2 regions of the Lactobacillus sp. B4026 genome follow, and region 2 is predicted to be linked to the other one. Evidence: riboswitches for the same ligand, from Rfam matches in the RefSeq annotation. Region 2 holds a riboswitch; the other holds the start of a gene.
What was found. A riboswitch is a leader RNA that binds a small molecule or an ion and turns the genes downstream of it on or off. The one in region 2 is predicted to bind lysine.
Positions count from the first base shown of each region.

Region 1: linked by a shared signal. The riboswitch ahead of J3U69_RS03695 (ABC transporter substrate-binding protein/permease) and the one ahead of lysA (diaminopimelate decarboxylase) in region 2 are both predicted to bind lysine.

Region 1 covers NZ_JAFNPD010000003.1:80,317-86,870, reverse strand. Annotated here, with positions in the region: gene J3U69_RS03715 (NAD-dependent protein deacylase) at 14-718, shown strand; gene J3U69_RS03710 (TerC family protein) at 831-1,610, shown strand; gene J3U69_RS03705 (DUF488 domain-containing protein) at 1,721-2,092, opposite strand; gene J3U69_RS03700 (DNA-3-methyladenine glycosylase) at 2,136-2,768, shown strand; lysine riboswitch at 2,852-3,028, shown strand; gene J3U69_RS03695 (ABC transporter substrate-binding protein/permease) at 3,140-4,765, shown strand; gene J3U69_RS03690 (amino acid ABC transporter ATP-binding protein) at 4,765-5,514, shown strand.
Region 2 covers NZ_JAFNPD010000004.1:37,975-44,528, reverse strand. Annotated here, with positions in the region: gene dapD (2,3,4,5-tetrahydropyridine-2,6-dicarboxylate N-acetyltransferase) at 1-417, opposite strand, end outside; gene lysA (diaminopimelate decarboxylase) at 430-1,737, opposite strand; lysine riboswitch at 1,841-2,018, opposite strand; gene J3U69_RS04890 (aspartate kinase) at 2,186-3,538, shown strand; gene dapF (diaminopimelate epimerase) at 3,560-4,543, shown strand; gene J3U69_RS04880 (hypothetical protein) at 4,699-5,535, shown strand; gene J3U69_RS04875 (alpha/beta hydrolase) at 5,710-6,554, shown strand, end outside.

The DNA.
Region 1 (6,554 bases), on a different contig from region 2:
GTCGAAACATTTTATGATTGATTCACAGCAACTTACTGAACTCAAGGCAGATATTAACGCGGCCAAGCATATCACTTTTTTGACTGGTGCAGGCGTATCAACTCATTCTGGTATTCCGGATTATCGCTCCAAAAACGGTATCTACGACGGCGTGAGTGAGAGCCCCGAGACAATTTTAAGTGCAGACACGCTCTACAATCGGCCTGAATTTTTTTATCGGTTCGTTATGGACAACATGTATTTTCCAGAAGCTAAGCCTAACAAAATCCACCAAAAAATTGCCGAAATCTGTAATCAAAAAGGTGAATTAATTACCCAAAATGTTGATGGCTTAGATAAAAAGGCTGGCAATAAGCACGTAACCGAATTTCACGGTAGCTTATACGAAATTTATTGCACCAAATGCCACAAATCAGTTACTTATGCGGAATATGCCGACTCTTTTTGTCACAAAGAGTGTGGCGGCATTATTCGCCCTGGAATCGTTTTATACGGAGAAGCAATTAATGGCGACCGGTTAGCTCAGGCAGTTAATGCCATGCAGAGTTCTGATCTTGTCATTATTTCCGGTACTAGCTTTGTCGTTTATCCATTCGCTCAACTACTAACATACCGCCAAGCAGGCGCAAAAGTTTGGGCAATTAATAAAACCGCTATCCCGGCAAATGATATATCCGCAATTATTGGCGATGCTCTTGATGTTTTTAGCGCCTTATAAGGTCTTAGCCTAACTGGCTTGGGCTCTTGCAATCAGTAAAACAGTTTACTTATGCTAAAATAGCAAAGCAACGTGACTATCACTTGATTAAACTAGAAAAGAGAACTTTTAAATGGCAATTTTAAAATTGTATGCCCCATTCTTTAGCGCTAATAACTGGCTGCATGTTTTAACTAGCGGTAAAGACTGGCTAATTATTTTAACCTTAATTCTCATGGAATGTCTTCTTTCCGTTGATAATGCCGTTGTTTTGGCAGCACAAACTAAGGTTTTGCCAGATAAGAAGCAACAAGAAAAATCATTATTTTACGGCATGTGGGGTGCCTACATTTTCCGTTTCATTGTAATTGGAATTGGTACATACTTAATTAATTTTTGGGAAATTAAATTGGCTGGTAGTCTCTATCTTTTCTACCTCGCCATTAAGTATTTTTATGATCAGCACCATCCACAAAAAGCTGCAGCCGAAGAAAAGGCTGAAGAAGCCAAAATTGCTAGTCATCGCCCAAAAAAAGGCAAACATTTCCTATCCCTATTTTGGCGGACAGTTATTTCAATTGAAGCGATGGATATCGTCTTTTCAATTGATTCGGTTCTAGCAGCCTTAGCCGTTTCCAGTAATCCGGTCGTCGTTTTAATTGGTGGCATGATTGGAATCTTATGCATGCGAGGTGTAGCTGAGATTATCATCAAATTAATGGATATTATCCCAGAATTGCAGCCAATGGCTTATGTTCTTATTGGGATTATCGCTCTAAAACTGCTGGTTTCATTGCCACCTCTGCACTATGAATTACCTAATACCGTCTTTGCAATAATCGTTTTTGGCGTCTTGCTGTTAACCATTGCGTTTCACTTTATCCGGATTAAAAAGCACGGCCGCAAGCTATAAATTTTGCTAAGGGCAAAACTACAAAATAAAAAAGTTAAGCTGCTTTAATGGGCTTAACTTTTTTATTGGCTTTTTTAAGTAAAACAAGGCTGTTATTACTTCATTGTCTACTAATGCAAATTAACTATTTGCCCTTCAACGTATTCTTTTAAAATCACAGCTTGATTATGCAGAGGGTCCTTTGCCCCGTATAAAAATAAAACATCCTGTTCTTGCAGCTTGTTTTCAACAGTTTTAACAAACTCGGCCCCTGCTGGATTTTCCGCCAATTCTACCAGGTACTTTTGCCTAAACTCAGAAAATTTATTATCATCATGATTGAACCATTTACGTAAAGCAGTTGTCGGTCCAATTTCTTTTGCCCAACAATCAAGGTGCAACACACTTTTACTCTTACCTCTTGGCCACAAACGGTCTACCAAAATGCGGTAGCCCTCCGGCTGATCTTGAGCATATACACGGACTAGCTTTATTTTTGTCATTACATTCACCTCAATTATTATTAGTGTACTACTTTAGGAAAAAATGAATTACACAACTTATTTTACTAATCAATCAACCGAAACCATCAGTGCTGACTTAATCGGCCGGCCATTAACTTATCGCAGCAATAACCAGGTACTTGGCGGCTATATTGTCGAAACCGAAGCTTATTTGGGTGTTAAAGATCGTGCGGCACATTCATATGGCGGTCATCGTAGTCCGGCAAATGAAGGACTATATGGCCCCGGTGGAACAATCTATATTTATGCTCAGCGACAATATTTCTTTTTTGACGTAGCAACCAGACAAAAAGATGAACCGCAAGGAGTTTTAATTAGAGCAATTGAACCCATCTGGGGAATTGAACAAATGTGTTTAAACCGCTCAGGTAAAAGTGGCATTGCTTTAACCAGCGGACCGGCAAAAATGATGCAGGCATTTGGTATTCATGATAAAAAATGGGATTTACATTTTCTTAGTGATTCCCCTTTTACTATTGACTTAAACGATCGTCACCGCAAAAATGCCCAGAAAATCGCAACTAGTCCACGCATTGGTGTCAACCAGTCGGAACGCGAATGGGCTAACAAAAAATTGCGCTTTTATGTGGCTGGAAATCCATATGTTTCCCGCATGAAAAAGCGTGACTATCGCTCAGATCATGGTTGGAAATGAGATAATGATAAAATAATCTTTAAATGAAAAGATTGACAAGCCTTTGTTTTTAGCCTATTATTTTTCATAAGTTAAATAATTTCCAATGCAATAGAGGTCGCGACCATTACAAAATTATCTGGAGTGAACGAACACAAAGAAAGATAACGTAAGAATTGTCGCCGAAACAAAAAGATTTTCGTTTTGATGTTTTTGTTGGGCTGCAAAGAGAATATCTTGCAGACTGTCCTGGTTAATTCCCAGGGAGCGCTATATGATTTGTCTAAAGATGATTAATTATAACCTCGTTGTTTTGAAGAGCAACGAGGTTTTTGTTTACGCTTTTTATTGTATTGGCTTTATTTGAAACAAGATTTTCGGAGGTTTTCAAAATGAAGTCAAGAAATAAGTGGATTACCGTTCTACTTTCTGTGCTGCTCAGTTTCATTATCGGCAGCAACTTCGACTTTTCTCAAGTTGAAGCAAAAAGTAATAGCGGTGAACTCAAAGTAGCTATGGAGGCCAATTACCAACCATACAATTGGACCCAAACTACTAACGCTAATGGTGCTGTTCCGATCGAGGGGTCAAACGAGTACGCCAATGGCTACGATGTGAAGATTGCCAAAATTATTGGTAAACAGCTGCACCGCAAAGTCGTAGTTGTCAAAACTGAGTGGGATGGACTGCTGCCAGCTTTGACTAGTGGCAAGGCCGACCTGATTATTGCTGGGATGAGCCCAACGGCTGAGCGGGCCAAGGCAATTAATTTTTCCAATGCATACAGAAACAGCACTTTTGTTGTTATCACCAAGATTAATAGCAAATACGCTAATGCTAAAACACTAAATGATTTTAAGGGTGCGAAATTAACCGCCCAACAAGGTACTTCGCATTATGCTTTGATTAAGCAATTAAAGGGCGCTAAAAGACAGCCGGCAATGCGCGACTTTGCGGCAATGCGCCAAAGTTTAATTTCAGGCACGATTGATGGCTACGTTGCCGAAGATACCGAATCAACTTCCTTTAAGATGGTTGATCCTGACATTAAGGCGATTCCAATTAGCGAAATGGCCGGGTTCAAGGTTTCCAAGGAAGATTCAACTACTGCTATCGGAATTGCTAAGCCAAACAAGCAGCTGCTAAAAGAAGTCAACCACGTTTTAGGTACAATTCCAAATTCCCAGCGAACAAAGTTAATGACCACGGCCATTAAGCAGCAGCCAAAAACTGATGATAAGAAAAAGGGTAAAAACGGGAAGTCCGAGCCGTGGCTAGTTTCAATGTGGAAGCAATACGGCGGCATGATTTTAAACGGGATTGGCATGACCCTGCTCTTAGCCTTAGTGGGTACCATCGCCGGCTTCTTTATCGGCCTGTTTGTCGGTATCATCAGAACTATCCCAACTCCAACCAGCCAGGGTAAGAAATGGCTCTTAAAAATTGTCAATTGGCTCTTAGCCGTTTACATTGAGATCTTCAGGGGCACGCCAATGATGGTACAGGCCGCTGTAATTTACTATGGCATAGCCCAATTCTGGCACATTAATATTGACCGGACAATTGCTGCGTTAGTCATTGTTTCGATTAATACCGGTGCCTATTTAGCCGAAATTATCCGAGGTGGGATTATTTCAACTCCCGAAGGTCAGTTTGAAGCAGCTAGTGCTTTGGGAATGACACATAATCAAAGAATGTGGCACATTATTTTGCCACAAGCAATCAAGAACTGTTTGCCATCAATTACTAACGAATTTATCGTCAATATTAAGGATACTTCCGTTTTGAGCATCATTTCCGTTTCTGAATTATTCTTTGTCGGAACAACGGTTGCCAGTCAAACCTTCAAGTTCTTCCCGACTTACTTAACCATTTCCGCAATTTACCTGTTGTTAACGTTCACGACTACCAGAATCTTCAATTTAATTGAAAAGCACCTGCAGGGTAGCAAAAACTATAACTTAATGGCAAATCAGGTTCAAGTAGGAGCAACAAAAGACACGGAGGCTAATAAATAATGACTGAAACAAATGAAACTATTTTAAGCTTAAAGCACATTCAAAAGGCTTTTGGTGAACATCAAGTTCTGCGTGACATCTCTCTTGATATTAATAAAGGCGAAATTGCTACGATTATTGGACCTTCTGGTGGTGGTAAATCGACTACTTTACGGTGTATCAATTTACTAGAAGAACCAACCGCCGGCGAAGTTATTTTTCACGGTGAAAATGTCCTAGAGCCAAACTATAATCGGAACATTTACCGGTCCAAGGTCGGCATGGTCTTTCAACAATTCGATTTATTCGAAAATAAAAATGTGCTGGCTAACTGCATGGTCGGCCAAGAACTTGTTTTGAAGCGTTCAAAAGAAGAGGCTCGCCAAGTTGCCCTCGCAAACCTTAAAAAAGTTGGCATGGAGCAATACATTAATGCCCGCCCTAGCCAACTTTCAGGTGGACAGCAGCAACGGGTTGCAATTGCACGGGCGATTAGCATGGACCCAGAGATTTTGCTATTTGACGAACCAACTAGTGCACTTGACCCAGAAATGGTCGGTGAAGTTTTAAGCGTTATGCAAAACTTGGCCACTACTGGTTTAACGATGATTATCGTTACCCATGAAATGGCTTTTGCCCGTGATATTTCCGATCAGATTTTCTTTATCAGTGATGGTGTAATTGCTGAACAAGGCAATCCTGACCAATTGTTTAATCATCCACAAAATGAAAAAACAGCGAAGTTCTTAAGTAACTTCCAGAATAACTAGCTTTACTTAGAAAAATAGACTGGAAATAATAATTTCCAGTCTATTTTTAGCTTAGCGAAAGCTTAATTCTAACACCCATCTAAAACACGTAGTGAAACACCGAGAACACTATAAATAAGCCTTAAGAAATAAAAGCAATTACAGTATCGTTGAAGTATTTCACTTAATAGTATATAATAATTAATGAAAATAAATAAAGAAAAGAGTTGTGCTGATTATTAGAATCGTAATTAGCGGGACAATTACAAACAAGCAATGTTTTTGAATTGTAAGCTTGAAATTGCAAACTCCTAAAGGAAAAAACAAAGTGATGTTTATTTTTCCTTTAGTAGCTTCAGACTGGGTCTGTGGCTTTTTTTTTGGTCTTTGTGACATTAATAACCTCCTTAAGAGTTGCTTGTTGAGACTTGCATGTAGTGAACACCGGCTCTTTAATATAATGTAGAACTACCCTACATTTATTATAATACACCTGAATCGATGATTTGTCAATAAATTATCTTGAAATTATATATATAATATGGTATTCGCTCTAGCTTTTCCAAGAAAGTAACTATATAAAACTATCACAAAAAACGAATACAAAATCAGCATTATCATTTTAGAGTTTTACTTCTTGTCACATTGGTCTTCCTGTTGAATACCACAAGAAATCTCCTTATTATCTACGGTAACTTCGTCAATACCGGCTTTTTGTAGTTTAAAAAATTGCAAGCTGTTCCAATGAAAGTTCAGGTGACAATATTTGCTCTTTCAAACCCAAGGAAGGAACTGGCGGCGTCATGATATTAACTAAGAAATAGTCTTATTCATACACTACCCAGCAATCAGAAAAAATTAATGACTATTAGTAAAATGGGCTGTGAGCCGTCTATTGAACCTGTCAAAATAGGAAAGAAAAGCTTGCTACTCAGTTGATAAAACGCTAAGTCAAAGTGTGCAAACTAGTTAGGAAATTTTTTATACTTAAATACGCTTATGAAGGTGGAATTGGCAAACTTTGCAGGGTATTATAGCAAAACAATTAAGTTAATAAATAA
Region 2 (6,554 bases):
GCGCCCACCAAGGACAGCATTCATGTCGATCATGGCATTTTCACCGATTTCCGCTCCAATATTGATTACGGCTCCCATCATAATTACCGCATTAGCACCAATACTTACTTGTTGGCGAATCAACGCACCAGGTTCGATCCGGGCCGAAACATTTTTTAAATCCAATAAGGGAACGGCCGAATTGCGGCTACAATTTTCTACTTGATAATCATTGATCTTAGCCGCATTGGTTCTTAAAAACGGCACTAAATCCGCCCAGTCACCGAAAACCACCCCAACATGATCATTTACAAAGGGTCTTACTTCTACTGGCCAGTCTAATTTTGCCAGGTCACCTTTTACATAAACCTTAACTGGCGTTTTCTTGGGTGCATTGGCAATAAAATCAATTATTTCTGTCGCTGACATATTTTTCATTTGAATTCCTCACTATTCTTGATAAAAACGATCATGACTGACTAAATCTTCATTGGTTTCACGTGTAACAACTTCTTGTGCGTGACCATTTTCTGCAAACACAACAGCTGGTCGAGGCACCCGGTTATAGTTCGATGCCATGCTGTAACCATAAGCACCAGTTGCTAATAGTGCAATTACATCACCTGCTTTGGTCGCTGGCAGCGGCAATTTTTTGATTAACAAGTCCCCTGATTCACAATAGCGCCCAGCCAAGTGGACTGTTTCGTTAGGTTGAGCAGCGGGATCACGGGCAAGAAGTGCTTCATAATCAGCTTGGTAAAGAGCCGGCCTAATATTGTCACCCATACCGCCATCTACTGCTACATAGGGCATTAATCCGGGAACATCTTTACGTGCGCCAATCGTATACAAACTGTAGCCCGCGCTACCGACGATTGAGCGACCAGGTTCAACCCAAACAGCTGGAACTTTCAGTTGATATTCTTCAGCTAACTGGCGAAGAGTTGTCACAATCTGTTCAACAAAAGTTCCTAAAGCCAACACTTGGTCTTGGGCGGTATAACGAATACCAAAGCCGCCTCCAAGATTTAAGATTTGGGGCTGATAATCATATTTTTTGGCCCATTCACGGACAAGTTGCATTAGTTTTTTAACTTCAAGCTTAAAGCCGGTCGTTTCTAAAATCTGTGAACCAATATGTGCATGAAGACCAATTAAAGTCATCTGTTCACTAGCCTGTACTTGTAAAAAAGCCTGCTCGGCTTGCCCAGATTTGACGTCAAAGCCAAACTTACTGTCTTCTTGACCGGTCTGATCATATTCATGAGTATGTGCCGTAACGCCGGGAGTAATTCTTAACATGACCTGAATATGACTTTTAGTATCAGCAAGAACTTCCTCAAGAAGTTTAATTTCATGAAAGTTATCCAGAATAATTACGCCAACATGATTTTGCACCGCCATTAAAAGTTCTGCCCTAGTTTTGTTATTCCCGTGAAAACTGATTTTGCTACTTGGAAAGCCAGCTTTAAGGGCGGTAAACAATTCACCGCCTGAAACGACATCAATATGGCCGTGTTCTTGATTAACCACCTGATACATCGCAATGGTGGCAAAAGCTTTGCTAGCGTAACTGATTGCATAATCGATGTGCTGTTTGGTAAAGGCTTGCTGCAAAGCCCGAAACTGTTGCCGAATTTGAGTAACATCGTAAACTACAAGCGGCGTGCCGTATTCACGGGCTAAATCTAGTGCATCAACTCCACCAATCGTTAAGTGTCCTTGATCATTAGTCTCGTAATAATCATCTGCTGGCATCTGGTAACCCTCCGTTTTCTTGAATAAAAAAGGACTCTTTTGTGTGCGCTTAGCATACAAAAGAGTCCTTCAAAAAATTAAAATTAATTATTATCTGGTTCAATTTTGACGAGCGCTCCGCAAATTATTAACTTGCGACAGTCCGTAATCTCTTAAATTACGTCCCAGCCAATTAATTACCGCAATAATTAACGCTTCGGCAACCGCCCCTTTTACTGGTTTCTTAGTTTTTGCAGAAACTCCACCAGCTACTCTTGTTGGTCGCGACCTCTTCGATTAATAAAAATCTTATTATTAATCATAGCCGATGTCAACATTTTTTCATAAATAATTCACTTGCCCAATTTAAATACGCGCTAAATCGCCTTTTCGGTTGCAGATTAAAATTAAAATGTTAAAATGCGTTACTATCAAACTTAAAATAATTTAATCAAGCAGGTGATCGAGAATGAAAGTTGTTAAATTTGGTGGTAGTTCTCTGGCAAACGGAGAACAGTTTCAAAAAGTGCTTAATATTATAAATGCTGATCCAACCAGAAAAGTAATTGTTACTTCAGCACCTGGAAAAAGATTTGAGCAGGATACCAAGGTGACTGACTTATTAATTGACTATGCTAAAAAAACGATCAAGCACCAAGACTGTGCCGCAATCGTTCAACAAATTTGGGCTAGATATAGCGAAATTGCACAATTTTTTGACTTAAATCCGGACACAATTGCACCTTTACACCAGGAATTGTGCGACTTACCCACAATTTCGTATCCAGACAATGATTTTCTCATGGCTGCATTTAAAGCCCACGGTGAAAAGCTCAACGCTCAGCTGCTAGCCCTTCTTTTACAACAAAAACATTTTCCGGCGCGCTTTCTCGATCCCCAAGAAGCCGGCTTTTTAGTCAGCAATGTCGCTAATGATGCTCAACTTCTGGAAGAAACCTACCAAAATCTCTCTCGCTGGCGCGACATACCTGAAATTCTTGTTGTTCCGGGATTTTACGGTGTTACCCCAACTGGCAGCATTGCGACCTTTTCACGGGGTGGTTCAGATATCACCGGCGCAATTTGGGCCCGCGGAACTGCGGCCGACTTGTACGAGAATTTTACTGATGTTAATGCCATTTATGCTGCTGATCCAAGAATTGTGACCAAGCCGCACCCAATCAAAATCATGACCTACCGAGAATTACGGGAATTATCTTATGCCGGGTTTTCGGTTTTTCATGATGAGGCACTAATTCCAGCGATTCAAGGTCAGGTATATATCAACGTGAAAAATACTAACCACCCTGAACTTCCGGGTACGCTAATTGTTCCCGAAAAGAATTTTCATCCCAAAAATATTATTACCGGTGTCGCAAGCTCCAATCACTTTGCCGCTTTATACTTACATCGATATTTACTTAATAAAGAAACTGGTTTTACGTTAAAATTACTAAAAATATTTTACCAGTTTAATATCTCATATGAACATATGCCATCTGGAATTGACGACTTAACCGTTATTTTTGACAAACGCCAGTTTACTGAAAAACTGCGCCAACAAATGTGTGCCGAAATTAAGCGAGTTCTCCAGCCTGATCAATTAGAATGGATTGATGATTATGCCATCATCATGGTTGTCGGCGAAGGCATGCGTAACAAAATCGGTGCCATGCAAAATATCACTACCCCACTGGCCCAAAGGCACGTTGCAATTCATATGATTAATCAGGGGGCTTCCCGTATTTCAATAATGCTGGGAACTAAAAAAGAGGATGCGGCTGCCGCCGTTACCCAGATTTACCACCAATTTTTCAAATAATTTTCAAGGGAGTTCAAACAAATGGTTTACATGCAAAAAGTTCATGGTTCGCAGAACACTTTTTTCTTACTCGATCAAACACAGTTAAAGCAGGCACTTTCACAAGCAGAATTAGTTCGGCTGGCAAAGCAATTGACCAATGCCAAAACGGGTCTGTTGGGTGGAGCAGATGGTCTTTTGGTAGTCAGTTCATCCAGCCACCAAAATGTTCTTGGAAAAATGCAGGTTATTAACGCAGATGGGTCGATTGCCTCCATGTGCGGTAATGGTCTTAGGACCGTTGGGCGCTATTTAGCCGAAAAATATCACCAAAATTCGTTTAAAGTTGAGACCCAACAAGCGGATCTCAAGGTGAGTGTTGAACCCGACTGGGCAGAGAGCGTCAAAGCGATTAGTGTTGAAATCAGCCCCGTCAGCTTTGCCAAGCAGGATTTGCCTTTTGACCAGTTGAATTGCAATCAGCTCATTAATCAAGAAGTGCCCGCTTTTGCCCCAGACTTAAAATTTACTGCTGTGGCTGTCCCCAACCCGCATTTAATCAGCATTGTTTCTGCGGAAGTTTTAGCCAGTTCCTTATTAGAAAAACTCGGCACCAAGCTCAATCAACCGAATCCATATTTTCCCGATGGCGTGAATGTCAGCTTTGCCCAAGTGATTGATTCACGGCACCTCTTTGTCCGTACTTTTGAACGTGGGGTTGGTTTTACTAATGCTTGTGGCACGGGAATGTCGGCCGCCAGTTTGGTATTTGCACTAACGCACCAGCAGGAAAAAGTTTTTAATCACTTACTCACCGTTTCCACTCCAGGCGGCTTCGTTCAAACTAGAGTACACCAGCAAGAAGATCATTATTGGATTGAGCTCATCGGTAACGCTACCGTCACACATAATATCAATGCTGACGAAAGTTTATTTCACCAGGATTTGCCGGACTTCAGTCTTTTTCAAGTTGAGCAGACCTCAGAAAACGCGGCATATCAAGCCTTTATTTCAAATAATAAATAGTAAGCAAGCTTGCCCTTAAATTAGAAATTTTGTATTTATATAATATATGTTTTGCTTAAAAATGTAGCCTGGCAAAAATAAGTAATTTAGTTAATCATAATCTGGTAAAATAAGTTGAATTATTTTTAGATTTTGATCAAGAAAGTTGTATAAAAATGAAAAAGAAAGCATTAAAGCTAATATTACCCGCCATCCTCGTTTTGCTTAGTTGTGGAAAGCTGGCAGGCGCACCTAAAGTCCAAGCAGCGGTCACAACTGCCAACATTTCTGCTATGTCGCCGAGTAAAAACGCAGCCAATTTCATGGATTTTATTGCCAAAAAGAAATCGCTGACATCTGCGCAGAAAAATGAGGCCAAAAAAGCAGCTAAGTTGCTTAGAACAGGTAAGCTTGGCGCTACAGCGGCTCCTTCTTGGTTTACTACAACTGTCAAATTAGGTAGTCCTGATGATGCAACTAGTGCGGCTAATATTGCTGCATCCCTTCCCAACTTGACTAGTCTTAACCAAAAAAGGGCTAAGCTTGGTGAGAAGCGGCTAAAGATTTCTCTTATTTCAACCGCAATCTCAATGATTGATAGTGACTACCAAAAGCGTGGCGGACTCGCACATCCGCAATACTATCATTATGCTGGTAACCTAGAAAATCTTGCTGCTGGTGGTAATCCAGTTACTATGTGGCTGGGTGAAAAAGCAAACTGGAAGTGGGATGTTAAGAAAACACCTAGTCTTGCTCGCTATCAATTTGCACCCAATTGGAGCAATAAGAAATACACGCACGCAGTTCTAGGAACAAATGGTTACAAAACCGCCGGACATTATACTAATGTCGTTAACAAAAATCATCGGGTAATGGGAATGGCTCACATGACGCAAAGCCCTGACTATGGCTATGTTGATGCCTACAATGCTACAAATAAAGGAGCCAAGAGCGCGATTACACTAACTAAATATCGCGCCTTAGTAAAAGAATGGTTAGCTAAAAAAGGATAAAAGCTTTTTAAAACATTGAACAAAAGTCTGCCAGCTTTGGTAGGCTTTTTTACTAACATTAATTTTAAAAAGGCCTTATCTGCCAGTTTGAGGTGCTTTTCTGGACTTTCTTTTTCTTTTTGATGAAGTACAATGTTTTTAGTAAAGCGATTACATATAAAAGGAGTGCTAGATATGGCAGAACCAGATTATCAAAAATTAGTCAATGATATGCGTAAAGAATTTAAGGAGGGTGATGACAAGCGTGACGCAGGCTTGCCAACCCACATTCCCGAAGTGGAGCGTTTCGATAATATTCCTTATGGTAAGGATCCCAAATATCAGATATTAGATGTTTATTTACCAAGTAAGCGCACCGAGGCTAAATTACCTGTCATCGTCAATATTCACGGGGGCGGCTGGGTTTATGGCACCAAAGAAACATATCAATTTTACTGTATGGCACTGGCTAAAGAGGGTTTTGCCGTTGTAAATGCGAATTATCGGTTAGCTCCTGATGTTGTTTATCCAGGTGAACTTGATGATGTTAATCGCGTTTTTCATTGGGTAGCAAACACTGCTAATGCCCAAAAATACCAGTTTGACCTTGATAACGTCTTCATCGTCGGCGATAGTGCTGGCGGTCAAATGGGAGAACAAATTTTAGCAATTTATACCAATGAGAATTACCGCAAATACTTTGGCTATGCGTTACCACAACTAACGATTAAAGCTGCTGCACTTAATTGTGGTGCTTATTTCTTAACGGAAATCAATTCAATCGCAGGAGCACCAGAAGCATATTTCCGGCCAGAAATTCGCTTAACTGAACATGAGCAGCTAAACGTTGAACAATTTTTAACAAAAGACTTGCCGCCAATTTACCTAATGACTTGTACGGATGACTTTTTACGCGACAATGCCTATATGCTTTCGGGTTACTTACATGCTAAGGGCATCTTTCATGAAATTCACTTTTACGGTGATGCTGAGCACCGCCGCGAGCATGTTTTCCATGTGAACCAAAGAGACGATCTAGC